DNA from 4 places in the Pseudomonas sp. JL23 genome. Region 1 is predicted to be linked to each of the others. Evidence: predicted binding sites of a transcription regulator. Region 1 holds the regulator's gene; each other region holds the start of a gene.

Region 1 (3,120 bases):
CATGTTTGCCGATCTGTATCACAACCCCAGCAAGAGAGTGGGCTGAGTGAGGCAATACACAGGAATGTATCTGCATCGATGGTCTGCCAGGCACTGTTCTTCGTTGAACGTGCAGCCCGCAATGTGGCTTCGGTCTAAGCAAGACAAGGTAAAGAGATAACATGGGCAGCATGCATCCCGTACAGGTGATCGCGGTGACCGGCGGCAAGGGTGGCGTCGGTAAGACTAACGTGTCAGTGAACCTTTCACTGGCCTTGGCTGAGCTCGGCCGGCGCGTCATGTTGCTGGATGCCGACCTTGGCCTGGCGAACGTCGATGTACTGCTGGGCCTGACGCCCAAACGTACGCTTGCCGATGTCATCGAAGGCCGTTGTGAGCTGCGCGACGTGCTCTTGCAGGGTCCGGGCGGCATTCGCATCGTGCCGGCCGCCTCCGGCACTCAGAGCATGGTTCACCTGTCGCCAGCGCAACATGCCGGCCTGATCCAGGCGTTCAGCGATATCGGCGACAACCTGGACGTGCTGGTGATCGACACCGCCGCCGGGATCGGCGAATCGGTGGTCAGCTTCGTGCGCGCAGCTCAGGAAGTACTGCTGGTGGTGTGTGACGAGCCCACGTCCATCACCGATGCCTACGCCCTGATCAAGCTACTCAATCGCGACTACGGCATGAATCGTTTCCGGGTCCTGGCCAACATGGCTCAGAGCCCACAGGAAGGGCGCAACCTGTTTGCCAAGCTGACCAAGGTGACTGACCGTTTTCTTGACGTAGCCCTGCAATATGTCGGTGCCGTGCCCTACGATGAATGTGTGCGCAAGGCTGTGCAGAAGCAGCGCGCCGTTTATGAGGCTTTCCCGCGCTCCAAATGTGCACTGGCGTTCAAGGCCATTGCCCAGAAGGTCGATACCTGGCCGTTGCCCGCCAACCCTCGTGGGCACCTGGAGTTCTTCGTCGAACGCCTTGTCCATCAGACCAGCGCGGGACCGGTTCAATGACAGCGAGTGGCTATCGTATGTACAGCAAGGCATCCAAGGATTCGCAGTATGAGCTGATCGAGCGCTATGCCCCTCTGGTCAAGCGTATTGCCTATCACTTGCTGGCCCGTCTGCCTGCCAGCGTTCAGGTCGAGGACCTGATCCAGGCCGGCATGATCGGCCTGCTGGAAGTGTCGACCAAGTACGACTCCACCAAGGGTGCCAGTTTCGAGACGTATGCGGGCATTCGCATCCGTGGTGCCATGCTCGACGAAGTGCGCAAAGGGGACTGGGCACCGCGCTCGGTACACCGAAATACACGCATGGTCAGTGACGCAATTCGCTCAATTGAAGCGAAAACCGGTCGTGACGCTAAAGATCACGAGGTTGCTGCCGAACTCCAATTGAGTCTCGATGATTATTACGGGATTTTGAATGATACCTTGGGCAGTCGCCTGTTCAGTTTCGACGACCTGTTACAGGACGGCGGTGAACATGAGGGGCTGCACGAGGACGGCGCAAGTGGATCACTTGAACCGTCGCGCGATCTGGAAGACGAGCGTTTCCAGGCCGCGTTGGCAGACGCAATTGCCAACTTGCCGGAGCGTGAGCGGCTGGTGTTGGCGCTGTACTATGACGAGGAGCTGAACCTCAAGGAAATCGGTGAGGTTCTGGGGGTCAGCGAATCGCGTGTCAGCCAGTTACACAGTCAGTGCGCAGCTCGTTTGCGAGGGCGTTTGGGGGAGTGGCGAGCGCGCTGACAGATCTCTGGCGAGGCCTTGGGTGTCGTCGAATCTGTGGGTCGGCTGTGCAAAGCGTTGCGTGGTAAGAAGATAGAAAGACAGGAGTGGGTCGCGGGGGACCTTCAAATGTAGTTGCCCTTGGGCTCGACACCTGTTATTTGCCAAGCCCGTCGTCGTTTAGTGCAGCCGGTGAGCTGTGCCGGTATTAGATTTAACAGCGCGTTCAGGTACTGAATGCGTTAAAGACTGCTTGGAGGTCGAATTGGACAAGAACATGAAAATCCTCATCGTTGATGACTTTTCAACGATGCGGCGGATCATTAAAAACCTGTTGCGTGATCTGGGGTTCACCAACACGTCTGAAGCAGACGATGGGGTAACAGCCCTGCCGATGCTGCAAAGTGGCGCCTTTGACTTTCTCGTGACCGACTGGAACATGCCTGGCATGTCCGGTATCGATCTGCTGCGCCAGGTGCGTGCCGATGAACGCCTGCGTCACTTGCCGGTGTTGATGGTCACTGCCGAAGCCAAGCGGGAACAGATTATCGAGGCCGCACAGGCCGGTGTGAACGGTTATGTGGTCAAGCCGTTTACTGCTCAGGTGCTGAAAGAAAAGATCGAAAAAATCTTTGAGCGCGTAAATAGCTGATGTAGGCCGCGAGGGCGCTATGGAGCACAAAGATTCGTCAATGGGCGACTTCGAGTCGACCCTGAAGAAACATGCTAAGGAGTTGGTGAGCAGCCTTGAAAAAGGCCGGTTCGGCGACGCCGTGCAACTTATCCATGAGCTTAACCAGACCCGAGACCGCGGCCTGTATCAGGAAGTCGGCAAACTGACCCGTGAGCTGCACAGTGCGATTGTCAATTTTCAGATTGACCCGCACATGCCGCAAGCCGAGGAAGTGTCTCAGATCACTGATGCCACCGAACGCCTGTCATATGTTGTTCGGCTGACGGAAGGCGCGGCCAATCGCACCATGGATCTGGTGGAGCAAAGCACACCGCTGATGCATGGCCTCAGCAGCGATGCCAAGGAATTGAGCAAGGACTGGGGACGCTTCATGCGCCGGGAAGTCGGTGCCGAAGAGTTTCGCGAGTTGGCACGCAAAGTGGACGGTTTTCTGTCGCGCAGCGAGAAGGAAACAACACTGGTCGCCGCTCATCTCAATGACATTCTGCTGGCCCAGGATTACCAGGACCTCACCGGTCAGGTGATCAAACGGGTCACGCAGTTGGTCACGGAAGTTGAAAGCAACTTGCTCAAACTGGTGCTGATGGCCAGTCAGGTCGATCGTTTCGCGGGCATACAACACGACGAAGAAGCGATCCGCGCAGAAAATGATCCAGAAAAACATCTGTCCCAGGGTGAAGGTCCGCAGATTCATGCCGATAAGCGTGAAGAC
Region 2 (3,120 bases), 2.7 Mb from region 1:
TGAGGGCGTCGCGGGCGCAGATGGTCAGGTGCATGGCGTTAGTGAAGCGGCTCGGCTCGAGCAGCAGCTCGGCGCACAGTTGGCGCCAGTGCTGCAACGCATCGGCGGACGGCGGCGGCGCGGGCAGCAGGCCACGGTGAACGCGGCGGGTGTCCCACGGCCAGATCAGCGCTTCGGCCGGATGCCACAGGCCGGGAGCGGTTTGTTGGCGAGCGCTGCTGGCGGCGTTCTGGTGGACTTGTTGCTGGGTCTCGTCCAGGGGCTGTTGCAGATACAGGCAGGTGAGCAGTTCCCAGCGCATGCAGTGGGGGCTGTTCCATGCCTGTTGTGCCGACAGAGCCAGGCCGTTGCCGAGCAGGACGGTGTTGGCCGGCTGGTTGAACCAGCGGCGCAGGTTGGGATCGGCGTCCATCAACTGTTGTTGCTGCAAGGGATCGTCGTTTTCCCGAGCAATGCGCAGCGCCTTGACCAGTTCCCGACGCTCGCTGATCAGTAGTCGATAGCCCTGGGTCACCCACAGCGGCAGGCGCCAGGTTTCGGCCAGGGTCAGGCACAGGTCGAGCAGGGCGACGCCGAACAGTTCTTTCTCCACCTTGCGCGCCGGTTCACCCTTGTGGATAACCCGCAGTTCCCAGTCTTCCAGCAGCTTCGGATGCGCAAGAGCCATGGGCCAGAGCGGTGCCAGGAACAGCAGGGCGCCCAGGTGAATATCTTGCCACAAGCGCGCCAGGCGGCTGGCGAACAGGCCATTGGCCTGTTGCGTGGCGTGCTGGCTGATCAGTTGCAGTTGCAGGAAGGCCGCCGGGATTTCGGCGATCTCCACCGACGGCAGGCGATTGAGCAGCACTTCGGTGCGGGCCAGGCCCAGGCGGTTGATGGCGATCTCAAGGCTTTCAGCCGGCTCGGTCGTGCCGGTGGTGTGGTGGTTGGCTTCGCGCATGACGCTCAGCACCAGCGCGGGGCTGTCCTGCATCATGTCAGCAATGTCGCGCAGTGACCGCCGACTGTCATTCAGCGCACCCTGTACCTTCTTGTGATTGGCCGCAGGCACGGGTAGCGCAAGGCTATCCAGGTGCTTGACCCAGGCAGTGAGGTTGTTCGGAACGTCTGTCGAATGCGAGGTTTCTGACGGCATGCAGGAGGCCTGTTTGACGAGTTTTTTTGAGCAATCTGACGGTTGGATTTACTGGCCCAGGCTGCGTTGCCTGAGCTTTGGGCCGAGGACCGAACTGGCTTTTCGCCTTAACTGGCTATAGTCTGGCCCAGTTAGGCCGATAAGTAGAAGAAGAGTTTCACGAACTTCCGCATATGTCCCTGAACCCGACTCAGTAAGTACCCTCTACCTATGGCTAAAATAATCGGCATTATTGTGGTTTTCGCGAGTGTGCTCGGCGGCTACGTCCTGTCCCACGGCGCAATCGCAGCATTGGTCCAGCCCTTTGAAGTCCTGATCATCGGCGGTGCGGCGTTCGGCGCATTTCTCCAGGCCAACCCCGGCCACATGACCAAGCTCGTGATCAAGAAGTCGCTGAAAATGTTCAGCAACCGCTTCACTCACGCGTTTTATCTTGAAGTGCTCGGCCTGGTCTACGAGATCCTCAACAAGAGCCGACGCGAAGGTATGATGGCCATCGAAGCGGACATCGAAGATGCTGCGGCCAGCCCGATTTTTGCCAAATACCCTGGCGTGTTGAAAGACGAGCGCATGACGGCGTACATGTGCGATTACCTGCGCATCATGTCCTCGGGCAACATGGCCCCCCACGAGCTGGAAGGCCTGTTCGACATGGAATTGCTGAGCATGAAGGAGGAGCTTGAGCATCCTTCCCATGCCATCACCGGTATTGCCGACGGTATGCCCGGCTTCGGTATCGTTGCGGCGGTACTGGGTATCGTGGTGACCATGGCGTCCCTGGGGTCGGGCGACAAGGCGGCCATCGGTATGCACGTAGGTGCGGCACTGGTGGGTACATTCTTCGGTATTCTCGCGGCGTACGGCTTCTTCGGTCCGCTGGCCAACTGCCTGGCCCACGATGCCAAGGAAGAAGTGAACGTCTATGAGGCGATCAAGGCTTCCCTGGTGGCTTCGGCTTCCGGCATGCCGCCTTCGCTGGCTGTGGAGTTCGGTCGCAAGGTTCTTTATCCCGCGCATCGGCCCAGCTTCAGCGAGCTGGAGCAAGCGGTTCGCGGTCGCTGATTTATGGAAAATAATCAGCCGATAATCATCAAGCGCGTCAAGCGCTTCGGGGGCGGGCACCACGGCGGTGCATGGAAAATCGCCTTCGCCGACTTTGCAACGGCGATGATGGCGTTCTTCCTGGTGTTGTGGCTGATGTCCTCGGCCACACCCGAGCAGTTGATCGCCATTGCCGGTTATTTCAAGGACCCGGTCGGTTTCTCCGACAGCGGCTCGCCCTACGTCATCGACCTGGGCGGTTCGCCGGAGATGTCGCCTGACCAGACCCTGAACCCCGAGATCAAATCCACGCCGACCCCGGACAACGTTCCGATCGAGTCCGATACGGCTGAAGCCAAGGCCGAGGCGCTGGAGCAGGAACGTCTGAAATTGCTGCTGCAGGAATTGCAGAACAAGGTCAACGAGAACCCGCAACTGCAGAAGTTCAAGGACCAGATTCTCTTCGATATCACCACTGATGGCTTACGTATCCAGATTACCGACGCCGATAACCGGCCGATGTTCGACCTGGGCAGCGCGCGCCTGAAGCCGTATTTCGAAGACATCCTGCTGGCCATGGCTGACACCATCAAAGCGGTGCCGAACAAGATCAGCGTCAGCGGCCATACCGATGCCAAGCCTTATGTGGGCAATGGCGATTATGGCAACTGGGAGTTGTCGGCCAACCGGGCCAACGCGGCGCGTCGGGCGCTGGTGGCGGGTGGCTATCCTGAGCCTCAGGTTGCACGGGTCGTCGGTTTCGCCTCGTCGGCGTTGTTCGATCGCGAGCATCCGCTGAACCCGGTCAACCGTCGTATCGATATCATTGTGCTGACCAAGAAGGCCCAGCAGCGCATCGAAGGCAGCCTTGGCGGGGAAACTTCTCCGGAGGCCAAGCCGGCCGGTTCTGCGCCGGGTGCAAGTGCGGCACCGGCGCCGCCGGA
Region 3 (3,120 bases), 580 kb from region 1:
TGAGGTGAGCGACTTCGCGGTCCAGGGTGATCGATTCGATGGCACGGTGGGCGCGCAGCATGATGGTGCCGCCAGGCGTCTCGTAGCAGCCGCGGGACTTCATGCCGACATAACGGTTCTCGACGATGTCCAGACGGCCAATGCCGTGCTCGCCGCCGATACGATTAAGGGTCGCCAGCACAGTCGCTGGAGTCATCTCAACGCCGTCCAGAGCAACGATGTCGCCGTTGCGGTAGGTCAGTTCCAGATACTGCGGTGCGTCAGGCGCGTTTTCCGGGGAAACGGTCCAACGCCACATGTCTTCTTCGTGCTCGGTCCAGGTGTCTTCCAGCACGCCACCTTCGTAGGAGATGTGCAGCAGGTTGGCGTCCATGGAATACGGGGATTTTTTCTTGCCGTGACGCTCGATCGGGATCGCGTGCTTCTCGGCGTAGTCCATCAGCTTCTCGCGCGACAGCAGGTCCCACTCGCGCCAAGGGGCGATCACTTTCACGCCTGGCTTGAGGGCGTAGGCGCCCAGTTCGAAACGAACCTGGTCGTTACCTTTGCCGGTAGCGCCGTGGGAAATGGCGTCAGCGCCGGTTTCGTTGGCGATTTCGATCAGGCGTTTGGCGATCAACGGACGGGCGATGGAGGTACCCAGCAGGTACTCGCCTTCATAGACAGTGTTGGCGCGGAACATCGGGAACACGAAATCACGCACGAATTCTTCGCGCAGGTCGTCGATGTAGATTTCTTTTACGCCCATGGCCTGAGCCTTGGCGCGTGCCGGCTCGACTTCTTCGCCCTGACCCAGGTCAGCGGTAAAGGTCACCACTTCGCAGTTATAGGTATCCTGCAGCCACTTGAGGATTACCGAAGTATCCAGGCCACCGGAATACGCCAGAACTACCTTGTTTACGTCCGCCATGCCATCACTCCACCGGGTTGTACGGAAAACCGGTGATTCTACCGTCGAAACGGTTGAAGTTATAGAGGCGCGACAGCTTGTGACGACCAAGCGACAGAATCTTTCGCTTGTGCGACCCCGTCAAGAGATCTTGGCTGCGCTGGTCGAACTGGCCACGGGCACAGGCGCAGCCTTTTGGTCGGCAGGGGCCCGATCCAGGTGCACATTCACCCGACGGTTGCGCGCACGGTTGGTGTTGTTAGTATTCGGCGCCAACGGATAGGCCTCGCCGTGGAAGCGGACGTTGATCTGCTCCTCGGGAATGCCCTGAGCCTTGAGGTATTCCATCACCGCCAGCGCGCGCCGACGAGACAGGTCACGGTTGGTCAGACGATTGCCGCTGTTATCGGAGTGGCCATCGAGATCGACGTGATTGACCGTCGAATCGGCCTTCATAAAGGCTACGATGGTATCCAGCCGACGCTTGGCATTGGCATCCAACTCGATACCACCGCCGGGAAAGCCGACTTCCGTCTGCTTGACCTGTTCGAAGTTCATCGGCAACAGCTTGGCCACACACAACTGGTAATCGGTATAGGCCTGGCTGAACTTGACCGGCAGCAGGCGCACTTCCATCAGGCCACTGCCTTGGCTGGAATAGTGACGGATGACCGGGCTGCGCCCGTCCATCAAGCCGCTGATCAGTTGCCCGGCCTGGCCCTGGGAGCTGTTGAACGGCACATCGCCGTTAACCACCCGCACCGAACCCAGGTTGATATCGCCACGACCCGGCTGCCAGGGCGAGGCCGCCGCGATCAGGGTCGCAGACCCCCGACCGAGCATGTTGCCCGGCGCATTCAGACGAAAGGTCGCCTGCTCCCCCGCACGGCGCACGAACTCGCCCGCACCGAAACCGGTGATGGGTTGGCTCAAGCGACACTCGAACTTGTCGCCTTCGACCTTCCACTCGATGCTTTCCAGACGTGTCTGGAAGGTAAGCGCCATGGCCGGAAGGCTGGCGAACATGCTGAGCAAGGCTAAATATCGCTGGCGCACGGGAGGCTCCATTTCAAAAAGTGTCGCGTAACAAAAATTTACTTCTATGTGCAGCTATCGGTACGTTCCTGCAAAACTTGATAGCGAGTGCCTGATACAGTCTTTTCCGGTAGCATTCCCAGCCAGTTTGACCCGCCTGGAATCCCCAATGTCCGACCTCCTGACCCTTTTGCGTCCCGACGACTGGCACATTCACCTCCGAGATGGAGCTGTCTTGCCGCACACCGTTGCTGACGTTGCGCGCACTTTTGGCCGCGCAATCATCATGCCGAACCTGGTGCCCCCCGTACGTAACGCCCAGGAAGCCGACGCCTATCGCCAGCGCATCCTGGCCGCACGTCCGGCAGGCAGCCGCTTCGAGCCGCTGATGGTGCTTTACCTGACCGACCTGACCCAGCCCGAGGATATCCGTGCGGCCAAGGCCACCGGTTTCGTCCACGCCGCCAAGCTGTACCCGGCGGGCGCCACCACCAACTCGGATTCGGGCGTCACCAGCATCGACAAGATCTTTGCCGTGCTCGAGACCATGGCCGAAGTTGGCATGCCTCTGTTGGTACACGGTGAAGTGACCCGCAGTGACATCGACGTCTTTGACCGGGAAAAAATGTTCATCGACGAGCATATGCGCCGTGTCGTCGAGCGTTTCCCGACCCTGAAGGTCGTGTTCGAACACATCACCACCGGCGATGCCGTGCAGTTCGTCAACGAGGCTTCGGCCAACGTCGGCGCAACCATCACCGCGCATCACCTGCTGTATAACCGCAACCACATGCTGGTGGGCGGAATTCGGCCACATTTCTATTGCTTGCCGATCCTGAAACGCAACACGCATCAAAGCGCCCTGCTCGATGCCGCGACCAGCGGCAGCAGCAAGTTCTTCCTCGGCACTGACTCGGCACCCCACGCCCAGCACGCCAAGGAAGCCGCCTGTGGTTGCGCGGGCTGCTATACCGCCTATGCCGCCATCGAGATGTATGCCGAAGCGTTTGAACAGCGCAATGCGCTGGACAAACTGGAAGGTTTTGCCAGCCTCAACGGCCCGGCCTTCTATGGTGTAGCACCGAACACGGACAGCATCACGCTGATCCGCGAAGAATGGACAGCCCCTGCCAGCCTGCCGTTTGGCGAGCTGTCCGTCATCCCGCTGCGCGCCGGTGAAAAACTGCGCTGGCGCC
Region 4 (3,120 bases), 780 kb from region 1:
GGTCTGCTCCTCAGCAGCGGTTGCAATCTGCTGGTTCATCGACTGGATCGCCGCCACGCTGCGGGTGATGCTTTCCAGGGATTGCCCGGCCTGACGAGCCAGTTCAACGCTGCTGTCGCTCAGGGCGCGGCTGTTTTCCAGAGTGGTGGAGACTTGCTGGGTACCCGATTGCAGCCCGGAGATCAGCCCCTCGATTTCCTCGGTGGACTTCTGTGTGCGCTGAGCCAGGCTGCGCACTTCGTCAGCCACCACGGCAAAACCACGCCCGGCTTCACCGGCACGGGCAGCTTCGATGGCGGCGTTAAGGGCCAGCAGGTTGGTCTGTTCGGCCACCGACTTGATCACATCGAGCATGCTGCCGATCTTGTCGCTTTCGCGCTTGAGTTCGCTCATGGCGTGGGTCGAATGGCCGACTTCCGTGGCCAGGCGATCAATCTGGGCAATGGCCTTGTTGACCACGTCGTCACCGGCACGGGCTTCACGGTCGGCACCGGCTGCGGCCTCCGAGGCCTGTTCAGCGTTGCGCGCCACTTCCTGTACGGTCGCGGTCATCTCGTTCATGGCCGTGGCCAGTTGATCGGTTTCGATCTTCTGGGTATTGACCCCGACACTGGTCTGCTCGGTCACGGCCGACAACTGCTCGGCGGCACTGGAGATCTGCGTGACGCCGTCGCGAATGCCGCCGATCAGGCCGCGCAGGTTAGTGGTCATGCCATGCACACTGGCCTGTAGTTTGCCCAGCTCATCACCGCGCTCGGTGCGAGCGTGCTCGGTCAGGTCACCGGCCGCGACACGCTCGACCACCAACAAGGTTTCATTCAACGGCGTGACGATCTGACCGGTGATCAGCATGGCCGCAATAACGCCCAGCAATAGCGCCCCGATGGCCGCACCAATCAGGATGTAGCGAGCCTTTTGGGTATCGGCTTCGCGCCACTGAATCTGGTTTTGCGTCAACTTGTCGCTGAGCGACAGCATTGCGGTCATGCTGTCGCCAAGGGTTTTAGCCGCCTGCTCACTGTCCGCCTGGGCGGCACGGAACTGGTCCGCAGTCGCGCGATAGCCAACCAGGGCCTGGTCCAGACGCGCAGCGCCATCGGCCAACGACGGCGGCAAGGTGTCGGCCAGTTTCTTGATATTGGCCCGTGCCGCGTCGATGGCCGCCAAAGCACCGGGGTACATGGAAACCTTGCCGCTGTAGGTGAAACCGCGCAGAGCGAAACGCGCGCCCTGAAACAGACGCTCCTGCTCGACCACGGTTTTTTCCTGGACTTCCCGCTGCAGCATGGCATCCGGGTCGGTCGGCAGCTTGGCCAGGCCGCTGTTCATCTGCTCAAGTTCGGCAGCACCGGCGTCGGCATATTTACCAAAGACATCGCGGGTAGCTTCACGGCTATCAATCGCCTGACGGTATTTACCGAAGACGCTGCGGTAATCATTGAGCCGCTTTTGTGCGTCGCTCAGTAATTGAAGATCCTCAGGAAATGCCAACTGGTCCTGCAGCTTGCTCAGGTGCGGATCCAGGGCATCCATGATCTTGACCACGGCCGCCGCATGCTCAGAGTCGTAATTGAGGGTGTAGGACAAACGCGCAACCCGCAGGTCACGGTACATTTCCGCCATCTTGGCGATGCTGACTAACTTGTCGCTGCGACTGGTCAGCGCACTCAGGCTGCTCCACCCGGTCAGGCTGATCATCAGGGTCAACAACAGAACCAGAGCAAAACCGAATGCCAGCTTTGCACGCACACTGATATTGCCCAGCACACTGCCTGCGGGACGAGCCATGGGTGAATCTCCAGAAAACGCATAATGAACGACTACCAGCCAGGCGCACCTCGGCGCCTGTCACAACTGGACATGTTCTCGCTGCATCGGCCATGGGCGGCGTATCTTGAAGGCCCGCCCGATATTTCATGAAGACAAATCTTGTTACTTATTCAGCAGTTACCCGTGCGCTATACGGCTTGAACATCCAGGTCGCGACTGCACAGGCGGCCAGCAACACACAGGTGCCGAGAAAAACCACGCGCATGCCGAAATGCCCACCCAGAAAGCCACCGGCCAAAGGCCCCAGCACCTGGCCGACATATTGACTGGAGGTGGAATAACCGAGCATGCGCCCGGCCACGTTTTCCGGCACGGCATGACGGATGATCGCGGCGATGCACGGCAACAGCCCGCCCAGGGCCAGGCCCATGAGAAAGCGCAGCAGCATCAGTTGCCATTCCTGAGTGACGAAGGCTTGGGGGATCAACAACAGCGAGGCCACGGCCAGGCACCCGGTAACCACTGTCCAGTGACCAATCCGGTCGGCCAGCTTGCCCAGGCGTGACGCTGAAATGATGCTGCCAAGCGCCGTGGCCGACATCACCAGCCCCGCCGCCACCGTCACCTGCTCGGCCTTGAGCTGGATCAGGTAGACGGTAATGATCGGCTCGATGGACATCACCGCGAACATCAGCAGACTGGCCACCACCAGCATGATCAGCACCGGCCTGCGGTCACTGATACCGGCCCAGACACTGGCCCTGGCGGCAGCCTTGTGCTCTTTGCTGCGGGGCGGCCGGGGCGCTTCCTTCATCAGGAACAGCGTGGCAAGGAAGGTCACGAAGATCGCCGCCCCGGCCAGAAAAAAGGTATTGCGAATGCCAATCAGCGGCGGCAGCGAGCCACCGATCAAGGGTCCGGCGAGATTGCCTGCCATGATCCCCGACGAGAGCATGCCCAAAGCCCAGCCAGATCGCGCCTTGGGCGTCTGGGTAGCAACCAGGATGGTCGCGCCGGAGGCATAACCACCCAGCAGCCCGGCCAGCAGACGCAGCAGCACCAGTTGCCAGACATTCTCGGCCAGGCCGATCAGCGACATCGCCACAGCCATGCCCAGGCTCGCGCGAATCAGCATCAGCTTGCGCCCGTAACGATCCCCCAGACGCCCCCATAAAGGCGCGGTGAAGGCTGCGGAAAGAAAGGTGGCACCAAACGCGACGCCGGACCACTGGGCAATTTCAGCCGGGTCGCTGACCCCCAGTTGCTCGACATACAGCGGCAGAAACGGCAGCAGCAAGGTCATGGCGATGATTGTGGTAAATGAGCCCAGGGCACACACCGCCAGGTTGC

Evidence for each region. The regulator FliA, encoded in region 1, starts transcription of late flagellar genes. The targets are predictions, from matches to a motif close to CTAAAGTTTNNNNNNNNNNNGCCGNTAA.
Region 2: motA (flagellar motor stator protein MotA) is a predicted target of FliA. The motif match lies at 1,251-1,278, and genes of this name have one in related genera.
Region 3: AC1Z24_RS06590 (flagellar protein MotY) is a predicted target of FliA. The motif match lies at 2,000-2,027, and genes of this name have one in related genera.
Region 4: AC1Z24_RS13000 (methyl-accepting chemotaxis protein) is a predicted target of FliA. The motif match lies at 1,872-1,899, and genes of this name have one in related genera.

Annotation. Positions count from the first base shown of each region.
Region 1 covers NZ_CM167795.1:1,997,938-2,001,057, forward strand. Annotated here, with positions in the region: gene flhF (flagellar biosynthesis GTPase FlhF) at 1-46, shown strand, start outside; gene fleN (flagellar synthesis regulator FleN) at 162-995, shown strand; gene fliA (RNA polymerase sigma factor FliA) at 992-1,735, shown strand; gene AC1Z24_RS09375 (chemotaxis response regulator CheY) at 1,992-2,366, shown strand; gene AC1Z24_RS09380 (protein phosphatase CheZ) at 2,386-3,120, shown strand, end outside.
Region 2 covers NZ_CM167795.1:6,216,574-6,219,693, reverse strand. Annotated here, with positions in the region: gene AC1Z24_RS28625 (HDOD domain-containing protein) at 1-1,135, opposite strand, end outside; gene motA (flagellar motor stator protein MotA) at 1,346-2,197, shown strand; gene motB (flagellar motor protein MotB) at 2,201-3,120, shown strand, end outside.
Region 3 covers NZ_CM167795.1:1,413,462-1,416,581, reverse strand. Annotated here, with positions in the region: gene AC1Z24_RS06595 (argininosuccinate synthase) at 1-910, opposite strand, end outside; gene AC1Z24_RS06590 (flagellar protein MotY) at 1,031-1,945, opposite strand; gene pyrC (dihydroorotase) at 2,094-3,120, shown strand, end outside.
Region 4 covers NZ_CM167795.1:2,774,326-2,777,445, reverse strand. Annotated here, with positions in the region: gene AC1Z24_RS13000 (methyl-accepting chemotaxis protein) at 1-1,623, opposite strand, end outside; gene AC1Z24_RS12995 (MFS transporter) at 1,937-3,120, opposite strand, start outside.